DNA from 3 places in the Paenibacillus sp. 01T443 genome. Region 1 is predicted to be linked to each of the others. Evidence: riboswitches for the same ligand, from Rfam matches in the RefSeq annotation. Region 1 holds a riboswitch; each other region holds the start of a gene.
The links. A riboswitch is a leader RNA that binds a small molecule or an ion and turns the genes downstream of it on or off. The one in region 1 is predicted to bind cobalamin.
Positions count from the first base shown of each region.

Region 2: it holds a riboswitch for cobalamin, as region 1 does, so the genes downstream of both, AC1DLI_RS19335 (DUF4430 domain-containing protein) here and AC1DLI_RS25545 (DUF4430 domain-containing protein) in region 1, are expected to answer to the same signal.
Region 3: it holds a riboswitch for cobalamin, as region 1 does, so the genes downstream of both, AC1DLI_RS28950 (ABC transporter substrate-binding protein) here and AC1DLI_RS25545 (DUF4430 domain-containing protein) in region 1, are expected to answer to the same signal.

Region 1 is NZ_JBFTPE010000016.1:121,367-129,025, reverse strand. Features, by position in the region: gene AC1DLI_RS25570 (carbohydrate ABC transporter permease) at 1-614, shown strand, start outside; gene AC1DLI_RS25565 (carbohydrate ABC transporter permease) at 611-1,594, shown strand; gene AC1DLI_RS25560 (ABC transporter substrate-binding protein) at 1,798-3,162, shown strand; partial or broken gene AC1DLI_RS25555 (transposase) at 3,688-4,346, shown strand; gene AC1DLI_RS25550 (YnfA family protein) at 4,476-4,802, opposite strand; cobalamin riboswitch at 4,949-5,149, shown strand; gene AC1DLI_RS25545 (DUF4430 domain-containing protein) at 5,298-7,659, shown strand, end outside.
Region 2 is NZ_JBFTPE010000009.1:235,979-243,637, reverse strand. Features, by position in the region: gene AC1DLI_RS19360 (hypothetical protein) at 16-513, opposite strand; gene AC1DLI_RS19355 (HNH endonuclease) at 838-1,479, opposite strand; gene AC1DLI_RS19350 (ECF transporter S component) at 1,593-2,279, opposite strand; gene AC1DLI_RS19345 (ABC transporter ATP-binding protein) at 2,267-3,916, opposite strand; gene AC1DLI_RS19340 (energy-coupling factor transporter transmembrane component T) at 3,898-4,776, opposite strand; gene AC1DLI_RS19335 (DUF4430 domain-containing protein) at 4,773-5,567, opposite strand; cobalamin riboswitch at 5,770-5,970, opposite strand; gene lmr(B) (lincomycin efflux MFS transporter Lmr(B)) at 6,021-7,463, opposite strand; gene AC1DLI_RS19325 (TetR/AcrR family transcriptional regulator) at 7,520-7,659, opposite strand, start outside.
Region 3 is NZ_JBFTPE010000024.1:62,287-69,945, forward strand. Features, by position in the region: gene cbiB (adenosylcobinamide-phosphate synthase CbiB) at 1-648, opposite strand, end outside; gene cobU (bifunctional adenosylcobinamide kinase/adenosylcobinamide-phosphate guanylyltransferase) at 645-1,241, opposite strand; gene cobT (nicotinate-nucleotide--dimethylbenzimidazole phosphoribosyltransferase) at 1,252-2,319, opposite strand; gene AC1DLI_RS28940 (heme ABC transporter ATP-binding protein) at 2,345-3,133, opposite strand; gene AC1DLI_RS28945 (FecCD family ABC transporter permease) at 3,130-4,167, opposite strand; gene AC1DLI_RS28950 (ABC transporter substrate-binding protein) at 4,172-5,164, opposite strand; cobalamin riboswitch at 5,310-5,467, opposite strand; gene AC1DLI_RS28955 (FixH family protein) at 5,657-6,100, shown strand; gene AC1DLI_RS28960 (sulfite exporter TauE/SafE family protein) at 6,106-6,792, opposite strand; gene AC1DLI_RS28965 (heavy metal translocating P-type ATPase) at 6,789-7,659, opposite strand, start outside.

The sequences.
Region 1 (7,659 bases):
CGATCATCGTTATATTCGCCCTGCTTATTTCATTAATGCTCAATCAAAAGTTTCCTGGTCGTTTCATATACCGCGCGTTGTTCTTTCTACCGGTTATATTTGCTACGGGGCAGGTGCTCTCTGAGCTTTTCCTGCAAGGAGCCGGGGATATTCCTTTCCTGGAGCAGTATAATTTGCTGCCGCTCGTGGAGGAGTACGTAGGCAAGCAATTTGCCGAAACGGTTATGGCTGTGCTGGGCAAGGCGATTCTTATCTTATGGTATTCAGGCGTACAGATTCTAATCTTTATCGCAGGCTTTCAGACGATTTCTCCGACGATCTATGAAGCCGTACGCATTGACGGGGCATCCCCGTGGGACAGCTTTTGGAAAATCACGCTGCCAGCGTGCGTGCCGTTCATCAGCCTGAATGTGCTTTACACGATCATCGATTTGTTTACATTCCCGCTTAATCCGGTGCTGGCGCATATTAAGAGCAACATGTTTAAGGTCGATACCGGCTACGGCTATGCGAGCGCGCTCGCTTGGATTTATTTTGGATTCATTTTCGCGCTGATCGCCCTCGTATTATGGCTGTTCAACCGAAGCCTCAAGACAAGGAGGGTACATTCATGATTACTGCGATGAAGTCTGAGATTGAGAAGGCGGGCCGCAGCGTCAGAAGCGTTCTTTGGGGCCGAAAAGCGCAAAAAACGAAGATGCTGGTGCTGGGACGAAGCGTATCCGACGGTTTGCTAGCTAAGCTTGTCATCTATCTGCTGCTCTCGATTGTCGCTTATCTCTATTTGCAGCCCATTCTTTATATGGTCAGCACGATGTTCAAGAACATGAGCGATCTGCTGGACCCGACCGTGAAATGGATTCCTCGCGAAGTAACTTGGGAAAATGTATCGAAGGCGCTGAAGGGCTTGCAATACCCGGAGGCGCTTAGGAACACTGCCCTTATATCCGTGAGCTGCTCACTGGTACAGGTCATGATTTGCGCAATGACCGGCTACGCGCTGGCTCGTCTGGCATTGCCGTTCAAGGGACTTTTTACGGCGCTTATCATTTTGACCTTTTTGATTCCGCCGCAGGTCATCATCATCCCGCTTTATGTTATTTTCAGCAAGCTGGGCTTGTTGAATTCAATATTCGTTTTTCTCATTCCCGCGATCTTCGGGCAGGGACTGAAGGGTGCTTTGTTTATTCTGATTTTCCGGCAGTTTTTCAAAGCGCAGCCTCCAAGCCTGGAAGAAGCAGCGAAGCTGGACGGCGCTTCAACGGCAAGGCTGTTTTTCGGAATTATGCTGCCGCTTGCCCGCTCCGCCTGCTTGGTCGTATTTCTTTTCTCGTTCATCTGGTACTGGAATATGTACTACGAGCCGTCGATGTTTTTGACGAAAGGCTTTACGCCGCTGTCTATTCGTTTGGATATGCTCGAAGAGGTGCTGAATCCGTCCTTGCTTGGGAACACCCGCACCATTGTGAATCCGATCACGGAAAGCACCAAAATGGCCGCGGCTTTCTTGATCATTCTCCCGCCGATACTCGTGTTCATGTTTCTGCAGCGCTGGTTCGTAAGCGGAATCGAGAGAACGGGAATCGTCGAGTAGAGCTTGTACAGGACAGGAACCACATGTTGATGCTTATGAGGAGGTGATGATTCGGCAAGGGTTGCAGGCTCCGCGGCAGGATCGGAAGAACCGTTTTATTGCGTACATTGAGGGGAAGGCTTACGAAGCGAGTTTTGCTCTACAGACATGCTCATAAATGATGAGCTTCTTGCGTATCACAAAATTTTTGGGAGGTTAAAACAGTGAAAAACAAACGCGGTTTAACGTGGATGTTGTGTCTCGTATTGATGTTTTCGGTAATACTTTCTGCTTGCTCCAGCAATAACGGAGGCAGCAACGTCCCTAACAATACGGGTGAGGCAACCGATCCGCCTGCTGCAGCGGATAACCAGCCCGCGCCAGATGTCAAAAAAGACCCCGTAACCTTAAAGCTGATCTCATGGTCGGATTCGTACACGGAATTATACAAAAAATTCAACGAAAAATATCCATGGATCACGATCGAGCAGGTGCCGGTCAACAGTCAGCCGATCATGGAAATTATCGCTTCCTTGGAAGCGGCAGGAACGCCTGCGGACTTGACATGGATCGATAGTGACCTCATTACGTTTGATCAAGCCGGGCTTGTGGAGGATCTGTCTCCCTATATCGAGAAGGACCCAACCTTCCAGGATGTGCAGCTGCCCGAAGGCTTCTTCGATACGATGACGTACAAAGACAAAAAGCTTGCAGTCCCATTTGTAGACGTGCCAATGTGGATTTTGGTGAATAAGGATCTTCTTGCTAAGCATGGCGTGGAAATGCCGGCCAACGATTGGACTTATGATGATTTCCGCGACATTGCCAAGAAGCTTACGGATCCAGAGGCAGGTGAATACGGCTTGACGACGCAGCCAGAATTTCAAATGCGCGTGCTGAGCACAAAGGCGATTGCTGACGGCCATGCGTCCAACATTCACTACATGAATGAGGATTTAACGCAAAGCTTGCTGAACACGCCTGATGTCATGAATGACGTAAGATGGCTCTCGGATTTCGTCTGGAAGGACGGTTCGATGCAAAGCAACGCAAAGGCTGCCGAGTCGGGCGACGTAACGAGAGAATTCATAAACGGTAAAACAGGCTTCGCGATCGGCGGAGACTGGGTGCTGCCGGGTCTGAAGAAGGACGCTAAATTCGAATGGGACGTATTGCCTTTCCCTCGCGGCAAGGTAAGCCAGCCTGGCTACAGCATTTACGGTCCGCTGTCGATGCTTAGCGGCTCGAAGCATAAGGAAGAAGCATTCCTGTGGATCAGCTTCCAATTCTCGAAAGAAGCGCAAAAGTGGAAAATCGACCAAGGAGCGAATGCTTCCGTTATCGATCCGGAATTGACGGCCTATTATGACGAGACGCCAATGTGGGAAGGCAAAAACAAAGAAGCGGTCAAAATCGCGAAGGAAAATGCGAAAATCCAGCCAGGCGTTACGATTCCCGCATGGTCCGAATACAACTGGAACAATATTTTGAATGAAATCATATTTGACGGTGCCGATATCAATAGACTCATTCCAGAAACGGAAAAATGGAATAAAAGGACTTTAGAGGTTCGCGAGTCATTGAAATAATCGGTAATCCGCTAAGCAGGCCTCAATGAAAAGGGGCTGTCTCAAAAGGTCTGAAGACCCGAGAGACAGCCCTTTTTTCATGAAAACAAATGGTTTCTTGGTTAACTGGAGTTGTTGCCGAGCGGCACACGGAGGCGTCGATTTAAGTTTGAGCATGCGGCGGTTGCTGCAGCAACGCGGTCGATTTCTATCGGGTGTAATGGGGTTCTCGGTCTAAATGTTTTTTGGAAATATTTGGACGAATGGTCTTGTAGAAGCTAAGAATAATAAAAGTTCGGTCAGAGTTCTACGTTGTAGTTACTGCAATGTATGGACAAAAAACGAGTTGGATCGAGGTGTACAATGCAGTTTCTGCAATGGGAGTGCCTATTTTTGAGCGATTAGGAACGTGTGGCGTCTATTCTGCTGTAGTAAATGCATTGTAGCTAAAATAAAGAAGCGTATACCGTAATTCTGCTGCAGAAACTGCAGTGTACCGGAGCGGCTGGCGGCTAAGAGGATGCCCTGGATTTGCGAGACTAAAGCCCTACGGATACACGATGCTTAAAACGCATTTAGAGAAATTGAAAGCCGCACTTGGAAAGCTGCCGGGAACAATCATCGCAGATGCTGGATAGGGCGGAGAAGAGAACTAGGCTTACCTAGAACAGGGAGAGCTTGAGGCGTTGGTCAAACACAGCTCGTATCATAAGGAAAAATCGAAGAAATGGCAAACGGACATCAGTGAGCTCGACAATGGACATTACGACGAGGAAGAAGATACGTGGACATGCGCGAATGGACAGAAACTTGTCTTTCGCTATGAAAGTAAAGATATAACAGAAAGTGGATTTGAAATCCGACATCGTCATTACCGCAGTGTGAGCTGTGAAGGGTGCCCCATCAATCCCGCTAGTACGAAGGCGCAAGGCGACCGAGAGGTTCGAGTCAGTCTGAGATACATGCGTTACAAGCAGCGGGTGCAGGAAAAGCTGCGCAGCGAGGAAGGTTATGCGTTGTCGGCGAGACGAATGATTGAACCCGAAAGTGTATTCGGGCAGATGAAGACTAACCGGGGATTCCGGCGGTCCCTGCTTCGCGGCTTGTCAAAAGTAAGCCTAGAGGTCGGGTGGCTTTCGCTTGCCCATAATCTACTTAAGCAAGCAGCCATAGACCAGAACAGAAAAATAGCGCAACAGGAATAGCCCACTGCAGCGCTATTTTTTCATGTTTTCCAACACTTCTGTTCAAAGCGAGCTCTCTCTCCAGCGAGCTTACTACTATTGGGACAGCCCCTTTGGGTTGCAGGGTATGCGGGAAGAGCCGATGCATGCTCAGCTTCTAGGGGCCCACAGCATGATAGAGACGCCAACGACACAAATGACGGCTCCGAGCCAATCATAAAAATCAGGCGTTTTTTTATCGATAAGCCAGCCCCACAGGACAGCGAGAATAATAAAAACTCCGCCGTATGCCGCGTACACCCGCCCAAAAGAAGGAAAGCTCTGCAGAGTCGGGATGACGCCGTATGCAATCAGAATTAGACTGCCGGCTACACCGAACCAAAGAGGCTTGGACTCTCGGAGCCACAGCCAAACCAGATAGCCGCCGCCAATTTCAGCTAGTCCCGCAATAACAAATAGGAAAATCGTAAATAGCATGGAACCCTCTCCTTTTATAAATCTATATAAGCCGAACGAGTGATGGAATAGTAGTGCTGCATCGATATGCATTGAAAAAAAACAAACTGGACCTTTGTCTAATCTACAAATTTTTGATACAATTCACAAGTCTGATACTTACAATTTCATAGAATAGCTAGTATGGTGCTGCCGTGAAGTAACTATTCGCAAGCAGCTTAATAGGGAAGTTCGGTCAAAGTCCGACGCGGTCCCGCCACTGTATCGCAGAGCTGACAATCATTTTATCCACTGTCCGGTTAGGACGGGAAGGGGATAGTCGAGCAATGAAGCGAAGCCAGGAGACCTGCCATAAGAGTGCTCTATAATTCTCACGAGGATGGGAGGGAGATGTTTATTCGTGCTTCAGCTATAGGTATTTCCTATGCTTTTTTACGCACGTGACAGCCCCAACATCTTTCCAAAAGCGGAAGATGTTTTTTTATTGCCAAAAATGAACCAAAAGGAGAGAAAACATTGCTTACTTTGAAAACATTCCTAAGAAAAAGCTTGCCTGCAATTTTAAGTTTTGTTTTAATCTTTAGTTTAATTGCGCCCCAAGTCAGTAAAGCGGCCGATCACACTGGAAACGCTGCTTTAAATGAAATGATTGGGAAAACAGTGAATCATTTTAAAAATAAAAATGAAACATTGGAATCCTGGTGGGAGATTGTCGCGCTGTGGGGGGCTGGAGAAAATCTGCAGGACGGCAGCTGGAAACTGCCTAGCTGGAAGACGATAGATCCAAAATCTACCGTATCCGGAACCGAGTATATCCGATTTATTTTTGCATTGCTCGCAATGGGGGAGGATCCGGCTCGTGCTTGGGACACCAACCGTAACCTATACGCAGAGCTGGCCGCGCAGCAAGACGGAGCAACCGGTGCATTTGGTTCCACGAACAAGCACATGTGGGCGATGCTTGCGCTCGATACGGGCGCAAAGCTGGGCAGTGATGTGGGCGTGTGGAATGCAGCCGCAAAACAAAAGGCATTAGACTTTTTATTGAGTAAACAGCTTAGCGACGGCGGCTTCGCATTTTTTGGAAGTACTTCTGACTCTGATATGACGGGAATGGGTCTGCTTGCGCTAGGAAACTATCAGAATGATAGCGCCGTGCAGCAGTCTATTGCAAGAATAAAGGCATTTTTGAAAACAAAGCAGTTAAACAATGAGCAAGTCATGTACGGAGCAAATTCAAACAGCATGTCCGCCGTAGTCTCGGGTTTGACTGCCATTAACGAGGATGTATTGTCTGATCCTTGGACGGCCAATGGCAAAAGCGTTCTCGATTCATTTGTGCTTTATCAACTGCAGGATGGCACTTTCAAATGGAATGAGAGCGACATTAAAGGCAATGGTATGGCTACCGAACAAGCACTGATTGCCCTCACCGATATCCAGCAACTGAAAAGCGTGTGGTACCGCTTTGGTGAAATCAAACAGCCAGTTTCGGTAAGCGTTAAAGTCGACGGCATCACGGATAGTATCTATACCAAGCAAGCCGTCTCGGTATCGCAAATCAAAAACCAGGCAACGGCGCTTGATGCGCTTAAGACCGCCCTTGATCAAGCGAATCCGAAAATCAGCTACAAAATCGTAGACAGCAGCTTCGGTGCTTACGTTCAAGGCATTGATGGCCAAGATGCGGGCACATTAGGCGGCTGGGACGGCTGGATGTACGAGGTTAACGGCATCGCGCCACAAGTTGGTGCAAGTGCTTACAAGCTCAAACCAAACGATGAAGTCAGGTTCTACTACAGCCGTTACCCTGCGATTTCTACAACATCACAGCTAGAAGAAGGCGCGATAGGATCCCCTGTAGTTGTCACACTTGTTGGCGATGAATTTAGCAGCAATGCAGAAGAATTTAATAACTGGAGTATTAATACTTCAGATTCAGGAATGCAATTTTATTCAATAGAAAAAGTAAGCAAACAGACAGTTAAGATTTATCTTTTAGGCCTAGTGTCGGATAAGCCAGTTACGATCCACGCATTACCAGGAGCGTTGGTTGGTAACCAAAATAGTAATTCAATTACCTTACGACTTCCAGTCACAGTTGATTTGCAAGTAGACGGAATTTCCGGATCGATTTACGCCAAACAGCAGGTCACGATTAAAAATACGGCAAAACCGGCAACGGCACTGGATTTGCTAAAACAAGCTCTTGATCAAGCGAATCCGAAAATCAGCTACAAAATCGTAGACAGCAGCTTCGGTGCCTATGTCACTTCTATTCAGGGCCAAGCCGCAGGCAGCCTTGGCGGCTGGGACGGCTGGATGTATGAAGTAAACGGCATCGCTCCAAGCGTTGGCGCAGCCGCATACGAGCTGAAGTCTGCTGATGTTGTGCGGTTCTACTACAGCAGATGGCCGGCCATTTCAACGACAGCACAAATCGCAAACGGAGCTTCGAACCCGTCAGTCGAGGTAACGCTCGTTGGTGATGAGTTTACAGCTGATGCGGTGAACAGCAGCAATTGGTCCATTCAAACGGGAAACACGGGACTTCAAGTAAATGCGATCAGCAAAGATGGAAATAAAGCGACGATTTCATTTACAGGAACAGCCGAAGGCGGAACGATTACATTAAAAGCATTGGGCGCTGCGCTTGTCGGCAATACAGACAGCGATTCAATAGCTGTAGTAGTCCCTCGCGTACTTAGCGGCTCAACGGATCAAACGATTGCGATTAATGAGAATGAAAAATCCGTTCTGATCACAGAAGCAGGGACAAGTCCTCTAACGAATAACGTGAGCCTTACTTTCGCGACGGCAGCATTGCCAAAGGTGACGGCAGAACGCGGAAACGCATGGCTTGAGATTCCGGTCAATA
Region 2 (7,659 bases), on a different contig from region 1:
ACCTTTTTTTAATCCTTATTGCAGCTCTACGCTATCTACATAAACCGCAGATGTTCCGCTGGAGTTCGTTGGTGACAGGAACTGAACGCCTATTTCTCGCACATCGCCCAAATTGGATATTCCGGAAAGACTTAATGTAAGCGTTGATGCGCCAGTTGAATTTATGTTCACCGTTCCCGAATCGTACCAAGTATAGCTAGAGCCTGTCTTAATAAACAGCTTCGCCTGCAAACCGCTCCCTACGCTTCCCCAAGCGGCATGCTTCACTTTGGCGGAAATCGAGGATTTGCCGCTGAAATTGTTCGAACCGGTATATTGCAGCGTAAATTGACCACCGCCTAGCGTGACGTCAGCCTTTAACGAGCTGCTGCCGCTTGCCGCCCATTCAGTTACCGACCATGGTCCGCCCGTAACATTTAGGGCCGTCCACCCCTGCGTATTACTACTTTCAAAATCATATAGAGCCGTGCTGCTGTCGTTAAATACAGTTGCCTTTGTGGATGTTGCCCAAATCCCATTTGTTCCGTTAATTACGAGATTCTCCCAATGTTGATCACCCCCTTATAAAACCTTCAGTCCGTTGCTGGTGAATTGATCGCAAGCTGGATAAATTTACATGTTTTTTGTTATCAAAAACATAACAAAAATAACATAAATTTACAAATAATAATATTTAGTAGATTATACATAACATTTTGTTATTTGTTATCTATTTATTGAGCTTTGCAAAGCTGGATGTCGGCAATTGCACAAAAACAAAGAGGAACCGCTAGAACGATAATGATCGTTTTAGCAGTTCCCCTCTTCATACCTTTGCAGAAAAAGTTTAAATTGCGATTAAGTGATACTGTCTTCGTTTTTCATAAACGCTTGCAAATCCTGATCCGCTTTGGATTGATTACATGCATGACAGGCACATACGCAATTCACGGGTGTCGTGTGCCCGCCCTTTGCGCGCGGCAGCAAATGATCAATCGTATCTCCATATTCGCCGCAAAAAAAACAGGTATGGTTGTCTCGATCCAAGATGTAACGCCTGAACTCCTTGTTACTGAATAAGCGTCGGATCGTGGAGCGGTTTACAAGTACGGCGGCATGCTCATTTACGAGAATAACCGCTAGCTCCAGTTCTATTTCCTGATACCAACGACGCCCTTTATCCGTTTTCCCCCTCATCCAAACCGTTCCTTGACGGGTCTTCTTAAGCGCGGCAGAGTCATTGGGCAGGGGAATGGTTGGCATTGGCGGAGACGTACTCGGCTTTTTGGCCTGTGCTCTTCTTAGTATTGCTTTCTGTTTATGATCGATTGGATCCGGCAAGGGCGCTGCCGCCGCTTTCGCCTTTCGGCAAGACCAGCATGCGCCGCGCCGCGATCCCGTACTAGAACGTCTTCCCGTTCGGCGTAAAAACTCTGAGAGCGGCTTCATCTCTTTACAGCTTGCACACAGCTTGGAAGCTAGGGGTTCTGTTTCATCCATCGGTTATTCCGGGGCATACCCTAACGTAAGCGCCCGATTACTTCCCCTCATGTTTTTTCTACCATTGTAGCATTTATTAGGACTTGGCGGGAATTTACGCTTTTCTTATCATGCTATGACTCGAGTAAGCCGTATTTCCTCTTAAACCGATGCAAAATTGCGATCCAACTGCTGCCGAACACCGCAAGGAAAAACACATTTGACAAAGCATGCGCCAGATCAAAGTAAAAGCTTTGTATATAGGCGATAAAAATCAGCTTCCAGCTTAAGGCGTCGGGCAAGCCTATGATATACCAGATATTCATAATCCATCCGAACAAAAATCCCCAGACGAAACCAAATACGAGCAAGCCTGTCTTTGTCTTTATTAGCCACGTATGACGCAACCACCCCGCCGTAGCCCCTATCATACCCCAGCAAAACATTTGCCATGGTGTCCATGGGCCCTGTCCAAGAAAAATATTGGACACGACTGCAGCTATCGCACCGATAATAAAGCCTGATTCCGCACCGAATACGATTGCCGCAATCATAATGACGAAGGATGTAGGCTGCACGCTTGGCAGCGGTGCGAAGGGAACTCGGCTAACCGCCGCAATAGCGGCCAGCACTGCAAGGATAACGATCTCGCGGGCCTCGATGGTTCGTCTCTCGAATCGAGCGAAAAATGGAAGCATCGTTACGAAAAGCAGCACCATGCTCAGCATGAGGTAATGCTCATCAGTTATAGCCGAAGACAACGCCATCGCCGCAACGAACAGAGCAATACTAGCGAGAAACAAAAGCTTTATTTTGCCCATTGATCCATCACATCCCCGGTCGTCAGCGCTTCCGGCAGCCACTCGCGCACCGTTCGGTTAATTGCTGTCGTATAAAAATAATTGGTACCAAAAAATGGAGCAGGAGCCGCTTCGGCTGAAATGGTCCCGTCAAACAGCATCGCGCAGCGCGAAGCGTGCTCCGCCGCAAATTCAATATCATGCGTGACCATGACAATCGTTTTACCGGATCGGCATAGCTGCTGCAGCAATTCCGCCGTTCGCTGCTTGGCTATGGGATCCAGTCCCTTCGTCGGCTCATCCAAGCACAGGATATCCGGTTCTCCAAGCAGAACCAGCGCAAGCGCTGCTCTCTGCTGTTCTCCTCCACTCAAATCATAAGGATGCTTTGGCAATAGATCGGCAATCTGCAGGGCAGCCGCAACGCTTGCTATTTTATGCTCCCGCTCCGCGAGTCCGGCATAATCAGCCATCCTCTGGAGCTCCTCCTCGACGGTATCAAAGCTAAAATAGAGCAGCGGATCTTGAGCTAAATAACCGACCTTAACACCTTTCTCTCGCTTCAGCCTGCCGCGCTGCGGCTTTAATAACCCGGCCATTATTTGCAGCATCGTCGTCTTTCCAGCGCCGTTACCGCCCAATACGGCCAAAAACTCATGTTTGTATACGTTTAGCGAGAGCTTCTTCAGTACCTCAGGACCGTCTTTCTCGTATTTGAACGTCATTTCCTCGCAGGCCAGCAGGAGTTCTTTCTTTTCATTCCGCTTATTTGTCAACTCGTCCGCTTGCATGGCAGGATCCGACTGTATTCCGCCTATCCCGGCAAGCCACTGCTTCCCCTCCCGCACGGTGAGCGGAATTTCAATTGTATTCGGAGAAAGCCTTGCCGATTCGGCTGATAAATAAAGTTTGGACACGCTGGGGAGATACGGTAGATCCGTTGACGCATCATCAGAGCTTATGAGCCGGCACAGCTCCCTTGGCGCAGCATCGTATTTCACCCTTCCGCCATCAAGCATAATGATACGATCCGCAAGCGGAATAACATCCTCTAGCCGATGCTCGCTAATGATGACCGTCATTGACATCTCTTGATTCAAGCGATAAATAAGCTGCAAAAAATCACGCGCAGCGACTGGATCAAGCTGTGACGTCGGCTCATCCAACAGCAGCAGCTTCGGCTGCAGAAGAAGCACTGAAGCCAGATTAATCAGCTGCTTCTGACCGCCTGATATTTCATGCACGGATTTGTAAAGCAGATCCTCCAGCCCAAAAAAATGACTCATTTCAGCCAGTCGCTTGCGCATAACCGCTTGGGCATAACCGACATTTTCCATCGAAAAAGCAAGCTCATGCCATACCTGATCCATTACAATTTGATTTTCCGGATTTTGAAAAACCATTCCGATCTGCTCTGCAGCGGCCACCGCAGGAAGCTCCCCAAGCGGGATTCCGTTAAATAAAATGCTGCCTGAGCGTTTTCCGGTTGGCTGCGCCTCTTGTTTCAAGTGACGAAGCAATGTTGTTTTTCCGCAGCCGGACGCTCCGCATAAGACGACAAAATCACCCTGCTTCACCGATAACGAAACGTTATCGAGCGCGGCTGCCGGGGTATCAGGATAATAGAACGATAATTGATCTACTCGAATGATTTCCATGTCCTTCTCTCCATTCCTTCAAGAACAGCTGGCGTTAATAAAAAAGCGCAATAGCAGGCAAATGCAATGCCTTCTCCTCTGCGGAAATCCATCGATTCCAGACGCGGGTAAATGGTTAATACGCCGAAGCCCTGCATCCAGCCCCACACGCAAGCTGTTCCCAACACGATTAAAAATCCGAGCACATACCAATCTCTTTGATCCATTCTATAGATAACGTATGAGCTTCGTTTGGCTGCGCCGTAACCTCTCGCTTTCATGGAATCCGCTGTCTGCAGCGCCTCCTCCAAAGACCAGGTCAACAGAACGCGAACGAGCAGCATGCCGTCCTTGCTTCGTTTTTTAAGGCTGCCCTCATGAATGGACACCCCCTTCATCCGCTGCACAGTCGTAATTTGCTCCAGCCTTCGTAAGAAAAGCGGCACGAAGCGGATCGACATGGAGGTTAACAGCGACGTGCGCGGAGCAACTCTCGAGAACAAGTACATCCATTTATCTGTGGTGACGATTTGTTGAAAGGAAACGAACGCAAGCAAAATACATAATAACGAGAGCATCATCGTCACGCCATACAAGATCGCTTCCAGCGTTATCGGCTGATCCATAAAATAAAATAGAATATGCCTGCCCCGGTGGGAGAACAGCGGGTTGAGAACAGCAACGGAGCCGCCCATAAGAACATAATAGGGAAGCAGCTTAAGCAGCCGCTTCCCTTCTCCATGAATGACAATAATAGCCGTAATCGCAGCAAGCGAGGTCATGAGGAATATCGGATGAAATAACAGCATGCTGAATGTAATGACACCCGCATAATAGCTGAAGCTGGTAATCGGATGAATGGAGCTGAAGGCATTGTTCATTCCACTTCAGCTCCCAGATCCTTGCCGAGATCAACGGTATACAGCCATTCAATGACATCGCCGTCTTTGAGCTTATAGGCGCCTGCGCTTTTGTTTGGAAACTCGCCGTTCACCCTGTACATCCATCCGCTCTTTGCGCCGAGATCGAATTCATACAAATTATCAATGCCTTCAATATATGCAGCAGCCTTTGCGCCTCTATATTCCATTTGAATTTTGTTTTTCCGGGTGGTTCTCTTTAGCACCTCAAGCACGGTATCATCTTTCTTTAGCTCGACGGCCGTAGCTGCAAGTACAGTGCCTGTTTCTTCGTCCGCTACGATGGATATTGTAACCGAGCTAATCGGCTCCGCAGTTTCGGCCGGTGAGGCAGACGGTGCCTGGACAGTCTTTTCCGTCACTTGCGGCTTTGGCGAAGGCGTCGCCTTCTGATCACCAGTTCCCGGTGAAACCGACGGCGTCGCCGGTTTCACAGATACAGCAGGTTTCTCGCTTGCGTTATCCTTTTCTGGTTTTTTATCCGCGTCAGGTTCCGCGATGGCAGGCGTTGATGCCGTCGGTTCCGCAGACGGAGACGGACTGGCCGCTTCCTCTTCCTTACTTCCGCCGCTTGGCTGACCGCCGCCGGCATCATCGGATTGTTGCGGCACTTGTGAAGCATTGCCCGCCTGCGTTTGATTGCTTGACGTATTTCCATTAGTTCCCGAATTCGCGCAGCCGACTAACGCGCCCACAATCAGCAGCCAAATGAAAAAGATGGGTAACCATCGATTGCTTTTCTTTGCCATCATTGCCTTCCTACTCCCTTTATCCATTTCTTATTTCATGCACACGCTTCCTCGTCTCACTGCCGTTTGGCTGCAAAAACAAAAAAAAGATCCCCTGCTTAGAGGGGATCTGCATGTCAAATGAAAGATTAGCAGCTGCATATAAAATAAACATCATGCGCTTTGCCTAACGGTTGCGCTCGCCATCCTTACCCCCGAAGAATGAGAAGCAAAATAAGAAAAGGCAGGTCTCCTGGCTCGTGCGTCAACGCGTTTCACTACCTTCCCATCCTAACGGCAGACAGTGGTAAATTCAGAGAAACGCTCTTCACATACAGTGGCGGGACCGCGCCGGCGTGATACCGGACTTCCCTTTTAAGCAAACAAAAAGCTAGCTTCTGTTTGCACCTTCTCTTAACAAATATTCGATTATTTAATCAATCATATCGGGATTAAGGGGGTTTGTCTATACAGGATTTAATGCTGCTTGGCCACATGAACCCGTTTAATGAAGAAAGCGACAATTAGACCAATGACCGCAACGACCATGGCAAAAATAAACGCATCCTGTATACCCGACGTTAATGCTAGCGGCGCATTTGCCGGATCAGCCGGATCCGATACATCCTTCATAAAGCTGTTCATCCCAGCAGTCATAATGCTAACTGCTACCGCTGTGCCTATGGCTCCCGCCACTTGCTGCAGCGTGTTCATAATTGCTGTGCCGTCAGGATACAGTTCACGTGGAAGCTGGTTAAGGCCATTGGTTTGCGACGGCATCCAAACCATCGAGATCCCTATCATCAAGCAAGAATGAAGCACGATGATGAGCGCGAGCGTCGAAGCCGTCGTAATACCGGTAAAGAACCAAAGCACAGCTGCAAGGATAACAAGCCCCGGAATGACGAGCCATTTTGGACCGAATTTATCAAACAAGCTGCCCATTACAGGCGACAAAATGCCGTTGATGAGTCCGCCCGGCAATAAGACTAGACCAGCCGTGAGAGCGCTAAGACCCAGCCCGCTGATCAAATACATCGGTAAAACGAGCATAGAGGATAAAATAACCATCATGCAAATAAATACCATCAGTGTTCCCACAACGAACATCGGATGCTTAAAGGCTCGCAAGTTCATCATCGGCTGTTTCATCGTCAGTTGACGAATAGCAAAAACGATTAGCGCGACGATACCAATGATCATAAATGTTACAACCTTCGTGCTGCTCCACCCGCCTTCACCTTCACCTGCGCTGCTGAATGCAAACACGATTCCTCCGAAGCCAATGGTCGAAAATACAAGTGAGAAAACATCGATTTTTGGTTTAGTAATCGTGGACACATTTTGCATATAGAAGATTCCAAAAACAAGGGCTATGATTAAGAAAGGAAGCGACAGCCAGAAAATATAATGCCAGCTCAGATTTTCAATGAGAAGTCCGGCAATCGTCGGTCCAACCGCGGGGGCAACCATAATAACAAGCCCGATTACGCCCATCGCCGCTCCTCTCTTCTCAGGCGGGAAAATAATAAGTATCGTATTAAACATAAGCGGCAAAAGCAGTGCCGTCCCGATGGCTTGAATGACGCGCGCAGCCATGAGCACTTCGAAGCTTGGAGCAAGCGCTGCTACAAGCGTGCCTAGCACCGAAAAGCTTACCGCAGCTATAAACAGCTGCCTTGTTGAGAACCATTGAAGCAATAAGCCCGACACCGGAACTAAAATACCAAGTGTAAGCAAATAGCCGGTCGTCAGCCATTGTACCGTCGGTGCGGTTATATTAAAAACACGAATTAAATCGCTAAGCGCTACATTTAACGCCGTTTCACTGAACATGCCGACAAAGCCGGCCAAAAGCAAGGAAATCATAATCGGAAATACTTTATATTTCTGCTCCGTTTTTTGCTGCGATACTGCCATTGTTGCTTGCAAGCTACTCCACTCTCCCATATCTATCTAACTTTATTTATGCCTTCTCAGAAAGAAGGGCATTTGTTTATGACGTAAGGTATACACTTTGCTGCGGTCAGAAGCGGCTGTTTATCCCGATTCGTCAACGTCAGTATTAGCGCGCCCTCCAGCAGTGAAACGACGACGACGCCAATCTCTTTTGCTT
Region 3 (7,659 bases), on a different contig from region 1:
ATAATTGAAAACATCATCCGTACGTGCAGAAAACCAACCAAAGTATTTATATTTTTCATTACGGTAGCCTACCATGGAATCCAGCGTATTTACAGCGCGGTATAGCATTGCTAGCGGAGCTCCTCCGATTAATGCAAATAACAATGGAGACACGAGCGCATCGACGGTATTCTCCGCGACCGTCTCGACTGCTGCCCGCGAAGCTTCCCGTTCGTCAAGGTCCGCGGTATCCCGCCCAACGATGTAACCGACATATTTCCGCGCCTCATCCAGTTTTCCTTGAACCAAAGGCTTATAAACCAGCATGGCTGCTTCCTTTAGTCCTTTAACCGCAATCGTCGTTGAAATAAACCAAGCGCTCACCAAATAGCCAAGCCATGGATGCACGGCATCCGCTGCCCATACGAGCAGCCACATGAAACCAGAACTTATAATAAGTGTTAACAAGGTTAATACGATTCCCAGGCCTCTAACAACGGCAGGCCTCTCCTTCCAGCGCTCTGGGTGGAGATGTCGTTCTAACCCGCGTATTAATCGCCCTATCCAAATGACTGGATGCGTCGGCCATTTCGGATCCCCCACAATCCAATCCAGCATCAGCGCGGCTCCTGCAAGAAGAAATAACTCCTTAAAGGAATAAAATATCATAACTGCTCCCACCTGAATGCATGAGCCTTCAGTTCTATCGGTATGCCTGCCGTCACCAGGAACACACGCTCACAGATCGCGGCGACCCTTTGATTAAGGCGGCCTGCTTCATCTCGAAAGAGCCTCCCGAGCGGATATGCTGGAACAATTCCGTCCCCTACCTCATTCGTAACGATCAGCAAGGGATGAGTGAAGCTTTGAATTCCATCAAGCAGCTTCGAAATTTCGATCTCCAGACGAGAAGCATCTAATGCTTCATGCTCGATTCGCATGAGCCAATTCGTCAGCCACAAGGTTAAACAATCAAGCAAAACGACTACCGGCTTTTTTCCGTCGGCAACGGCAGCATCCTGCGACAACTCTTTATCTATTTGATGGAGCCGATCAGCCGCATCATAGGGCACCTCGAGCGTTTCCCAGCTATAGCCGGTATCCGTGCGATCTCTCTGATGAATAGTAATCCGCTCGCTCATCTCCTGATCGTATGGCTGGCAGGTTGCGATATAAATACCGCGAGCCGCCACCCTCATCGCATATTGCTCCGCGAAGCTGCTCTTGCCGCTGCGTGCCCCGCCGGTTACTAATACTGCCAACTTTCATCACCTAGCCCTTGGTTACGCCTGCGCTTTCAAAGGTCGCCATCTCCTGCATAAGAAGAAGCGCAGCGTCAATAAAATGAAAACCTAATACAGCACCCGTACCTTCGCCAAGCCGCATCTCCAGCTGCATCATCGGAAGTAAACCAATCGATTCCAGCAGCTTCAAATGACCCTGCTCATGGGAAAGATGAGATGCCACCATATAGGACAAAGACTGCTTTGTAATTCGTGAAGCAACAAGCGCTGCTGCGGAAGAAATATATCCGTCAATGACGACAAGGCAACCGTTAGCCGCCGCACCGATAATGACGCCTGCAAGTCCGGCGATCTCGGCACCGCCTACCCTAGCCAGCACATCGATAGGATCAGCATCAGCATCCAGCTCATTTACAGCAATCGCCCGCTTCACGACATCCACCTTATTTAACCAGCTCGAATCATTAATCCCCGTACCACGTCCAACCGATTCTTCCGGTGATAACCCGGTTAAAACCGTTGTAAGAGCCGCGCTTGCTGTCGTATTGCCGATGCCCATTTCACCTGTAGCAAACAAGCGGAAGCCGAGCTTAAATTGTTCGTTAACGATATCTACACCGACCATGATCGCTTTAAGGGTTTCTTCCCTTGTCATCGCGGGCTGCTTCGCCATATTGGCGGTACCCCGCACAATCTTCCGACTAAGAAGCCGTTCATGCTCTAAATCTGCATTAACCCCAATATCGACGCATATTACTTCCGCTCCTGCTTGCCTTGCCAATACGTTGACAGCCGCTCCCCCATTCAAGAAGTTCATTACCATTTGAGGAGTCACTGCCTGAGGAAACGCGCTTACTCCTTCTTCGCAGACCCCATGATCGCCAGCCATAACAATGACTGCTTTACGCGATAAGTCCGGCCAGAGATGACCCGAAATTCCCGCAATTTGTGACGCAATCGCTTCGAGCTTGCCCAGACTGCCCGGCGGCTTCGTTAAGGAATCAGAGTGCTGCACTGCCTGGGCCGCAGCCTCTTCGTCGAAGGGTTTAATTTTCTTAATCGTTTCTACTAGCTGTATGTATAAATCTTCTGCCATTCCAATCACTCCTTCTCTAGCATTTTTATGATTCAGATCTTAAATTCGGCTGCAGCATAATTTGCGGCGCAGCGGTCACGGGATGGGAGATAACGGTAGTCTTCGTCTCATATACCCGCTCAATAAGCGAAGGTGTGAGCACCTCATGCGGCGTTCCTGCTGCGGCAACCTTCCCTTGATGCAGCACGACAAGTTCGTCGCAATAAAGTGCGGCCAGATTTAAATCATGGAGAACTGCAATAACCGTAAGATCTCGTGTCTGCTGCCAAGCCCGCACCGTGTCAAGCAGCTGTACTTGAAAACCAATATCTAAATAGGTCGTCGGCTCATCCAGCAAAATAATAGACGGCTCCTGCGCCATTAGTTTCGCCAGAGCCACGCGCTGTCGTTCCCCTCCGCTAAGCTGATCCATCTTGCGCTGCTCCAATTCTTGCAGTCCCATCGCGGTAAGCGCCTCATTGATAATGGTATCCGAATCCTTCTCATCACTGCCCAGCCAATTCTGAAACGGATACCTTCCCATACTGACAACCTCGCGTACCGTGAAGCCTACTGGAGGAAGACCGCTTTGCTGCAGGACAGCCATTTGCTTGGCAAGATGCTTTCTCGGATAGGAAGACAATCTGCGTCCATCAAGGCGTACGTCACCGCTTTTCGGCCGCTCCACACCGGACAGCACCTGCAGCAGCGTTGATTTGCCGACGCCATTTGGTCCAATTACGCCATACATTCGCCCTTTTTGAAATAAACAGGATAATTCATTTAGCACTACTCTTCCCTGAACGGTCTGGGTAATGCTGCGCGCCTCTATCATAACGTGCCTCCTTGCTTCATCTTCCGCCTATGCAGCAAATAAGCAAAGAACGGCGCTCCGATCAACGCGGTAACGACGCCTAGCGGAATTTCTTTTGGCGTCAATGCCATCCGTGCAAGCGTATCTGCCCAAAGGACAAATACACCGCCTCCGATCGCGGACAAAGGAGTAATTAGACGATAATCTGGGCCCACCAGCAGACGAATCAGATGAGGGACAACTAAGCCGACGAAGCCAATTACGCCGGACACAGAAACAGCCGCCGCCGTAAGCAGCGTCGAGCTGATTAACACAACCAGCTTCGTTCGTTCAACGTTTATGCCTAGATGGGCCGCATGCCGCTCTCCTAAAACAAATAAGTTAAGCGATTGGCCGTAGGCAAGCAGCAGAGGGAAGCCGAGCGCAAGAAACGGGATTAGCATATATACGTTTTCCCAGCTTCTCATGGCTAGCGATCCCATTAACCAAAATAAGATTTGATTGACTACACCCTCAGACATGGAAACCATAAAGGAAACAAAAGCGCCTAAAAAGGATTGAATGATGACCCCGGAAAGAATAAGCGTTTCAATATGCATAACCCCTTTATTACGTGACAGCCAAAAAACACCTAACAGCGTAACGGTACCTGTTCCGAAGGCTACAAGCGGAATCGTCCACATGCCGAGTACGGTTTGAAGTCCGAACAAAATGATGAATGCCGCACCTACCGAGCTGCCAGAGGCAACGCCAAGCGTATAAGGATCAGCTAATGGATTGCGCAGCACCCCTTGAAAACCTGTACCCGCAAGCGCAAGACAAGCGCCGACAAGCACGGCAAGCAGCACACGCGAGAGTCTTACCTGCGTGACAATAGCAATTTCCCCAGGTGAATAAGAAGTTTGGTTGTCCGAAAGCCAAGGCAGCTGGTGCAGCAAAATGCCCCATACATCGCGAACCGAGATCCCGGACGAACCAATAGTTAAACTAACAACGATAGAAACAGCAAGAAGGAGCATAGCTGCTCCTCCATACCAAGCTAATTTATAGGTCATAGGATTATTTTACGAGATCCGGATGAATCACTTTGGCAAGCTCGAGCAAACCGTCTGCCAGTCGCGGACCTACGCGGACGAGCGGATTTTCGGTCACTGCAAACATTTGCTTGTTCTTCACCGCATCGATGACATCCCAGCCTGGGCGGCTCTCGATACCAACAACGATCGGATTCGGGTCCTCCTTCAGATCAGGGTAAATAATGAGTGCCGGGTTTTGTGTCACAACTTCTTCAGCGTTAACCTCGTACCAGCCAGAAGAACCAGCAGAGATGTTGTTACCTCCAGCCAAGCTCAGCAGCTCATCAAGGAAAGTGCCCGAGCCAACCGTCCAGCCCGGTGAAAATTCTAAATATACCTTCTTTTTCTCTACATCTTTTACAGCATCCGATACCTGCTGCTTTACATCGCGCATATGATCAGCTACGGCCTTAGCTTCGGATTGTTTATTCATAATATGACCTAAATTTTCGATTTTGGCAATAACTGCATCATAGGTAAGCGGATCAGTCGCATACACCGCAATTTTCAGCTCGCGCAGCTTGGTAATTGCATCTGTATTCAGTGACGATGAAGCAAGCACGAGATCGGGATTCAAGGCTACGACAGCTTCTATATTGGTTGTCATATCGCCAACCTTCGGCTTCGAAGCAGCCTCTTCCGGATAATCGCTCCATTGATCGACACCTACGACTTGCTCTCCCGAGCCAATGGCATAAATCGTTTCCGTTTCACTTGGTACAAGCGTAATGACCTTGGTTGGCTGTTTTTCAAAAGTAATTTCTGTTCCGGTATCATCTTTAATCGTCAAAGGATATACCGTCGTATTCGCAGCTGGCGTTGGCTCAGTCGACGCTTCCTGCTCCGTATTGGCCCCTTGTTGATTGTTCTGGTTTACTGCATTCTTGTCAGCCCCGCACGCGCTCGTAACGATAAGCATCATGGTGAGAAGCAAGCCAAGCAGTATTTTCATCATATTGCGGTTAATTCCATTCATCTTTCACTGCACCCCTAATCATTTATTTCGTATAAATAAAAAAAGCATCCCTGGCTAATGTGCCAGAAATGCTATCATACGCTTTTCCCAAAAACAGCTAAGCGATAAGCTTCTCCAACACTGTACCTAAGTCCACGTAGGTTTAAGTGTTTAATTTAGACAGGCAGATTTTCTGACTCGGCTAGCACAGTACATCTATATTACTGCTGCGCTGCCTTACAGTGGCGGGTCCGTGCCGGATTTAAACCGGGCTTCCCTATTAAGCATCAATGAGTTCCAATAAGCTATCGCTTCCTTATCGGACAAACTCTTATCCGCACCTGTCTATAAACTATGAAATTATCCGTTGTTAATATACACTGTCCTTTTGATTTTGTCCAATACAATTGGCACTCCTAACCCTGATCTATTACGTTCTGCTTCATAGAATTACTGCATAGGTAACTTAAAAGTGCTTTATCCAATACAGTCGCACGAAGGAGGTTAAGCAACATGCTGCCGCATCATAAAGAACATTCGTCACTATTCAAGTTCGTCTTTTTTTTCATAATCATTGCGCTGCTTGCCGGTATAGCATTTATTTGGCTTCGCCCGGGCGATGAAGCGCCTCCGCCTGTTACTGAGCATGCTTTCGAAGAAGGAAATATCATTTGGACAATTGACGCATACCCGGCCAAAGCACTTCACCGCAATAGCTTTATAATCGATTTGACCGATCTGAATGGAAGCCCCGTTAAAGGCGCGTCCTTACACGTAAAGCTTGAAATGCTCGATATGGTTTGCGGCGATTATGAATTCAACATGGACGAATCTGCACCCGGAAAATACGAAGGTGATGGCGTTCCATTAATGGCAGGTACTTGGAAGGCTACCCTAACGCTTGAGATGTCTGATCATACCTATACCATCGTTAGGCTCCTACGAGCAGTCCACTAGAACGTCTACCACAACCACGGGTTGATCGATGGAATCAAACCATTAACAGCAAGACCGCGCAAAATTGAAATAACGCCGACCGCAATAGCTGTCACCAGGCTTGCTTTGCGCATAAACCTGCGCCATTTTTTGTTTGCGAAGGCTGCGACAGATGCAGCAAGCGCTAATGCGGGAAAAGTGGATAAGCCGAATAACGCCATGACAGCCGCACCTTCCAGCCCGGAGCCGGTAGAGGCGGCTGTCATCTGCATCGCGTAAGTCAATCCGCAGGGAAGGAAGCCAAACGCGATTCCCGTCGCCAGCAAATGCAAGGTTTCTTGCTGCTCGGAACGTTTCGCGCCTCCAGCCAAGCGTTGGTGAAGGAAGGATGATAACCGGTTCATCAGCGGCAGCTGGAATCTCCGCCACAGCCACAGCAGCAAGAAACAGCCGCCGATGATGGAAGCTAAGCCTTGTACGCCTGCAAATTTGCCAGCCACGTCAACAAAAGAGCCAACGGTGCCCATTACTGCACCTAACGCGGCATAGGATAAAATGCGTCCCGCATTGTACAGCAGCATGGATTTCCTCAACGTTGCCGCGGAATTCAGAGACACGGCTGATACGATTCCCCCGCACATCCCAATGCAATGCGGTGCGCTGAATAAGCCGGTCAAAATAATAAAGCCGATTTGCTGCCATGTTAGCGTCATTGATTTAGCCCCGACTTACGCCTAAGCTGGCCGCTCAGCCGAAGCGCGTTCCCGACAACGGAAACGGAGCTAAGCGCCATAGCAGTGCCTGCCATCCATGGTTCAAGCAGGCCAAATGCCGCAAACGGTATGACAAGTACGTTATATACAAATGCAAACGATAAGTTTTGCCTGACGTTACGAATCGTAAGCCGGCTTATTCTAATCGCTTCAGGTATCGCCTGAAGCCTTGAGAATAATAAGGTCATGTGCCCTGCGCTCAGCGCGGCGTCCGTCCCCTCCCCCATGGCAAGGCCGACATCCGCAGCCGCCAAGGCCGGAGCGTCATTCCAACCATCGCCCGCCATGGCTACGCGTCTGCCTTTTCGCTTCAGGCGCTCGACAAGCTCAAGCTTGCTTTCTGGCAGCATAGAAGCATGCACCTGCGCAATGCCTGCCGCTTTGGCGGCAGCGAGCGCCGGCGCCTCGTGATCGCCAGTGGCGAGAACAGAAGCAATGCCCAGCTGCTTTAATTGTTTAACCGTTTCTTTGGCATTTGCTTTAACTCTGTCACTGAATGCGACTGCACCGACGCATATATCCTCTAGCGCCAGATATAGAACCGTCTCCCCTAATTGTTCATGAAATTTGGCAAAAACGATGACTTCGCTGTTCAACGGCCACTTCCGCTCGCCAGCATACTTAGCGTTGCCAATCGAGAACTTCTGCTCTTCAACATCCGCTTCAACGCCTCCACCCGGCGTAAATACGTGGTTGCTGGAAGCCGGAATAACGAGTCCTAGCTTAGCGGCTTCAAGTCGAATAGCTACGGATAGAGGATGCGCCGATTCCGCTTCTGCGGCAGCTGCCTTTCGCAGCAATGCTGCT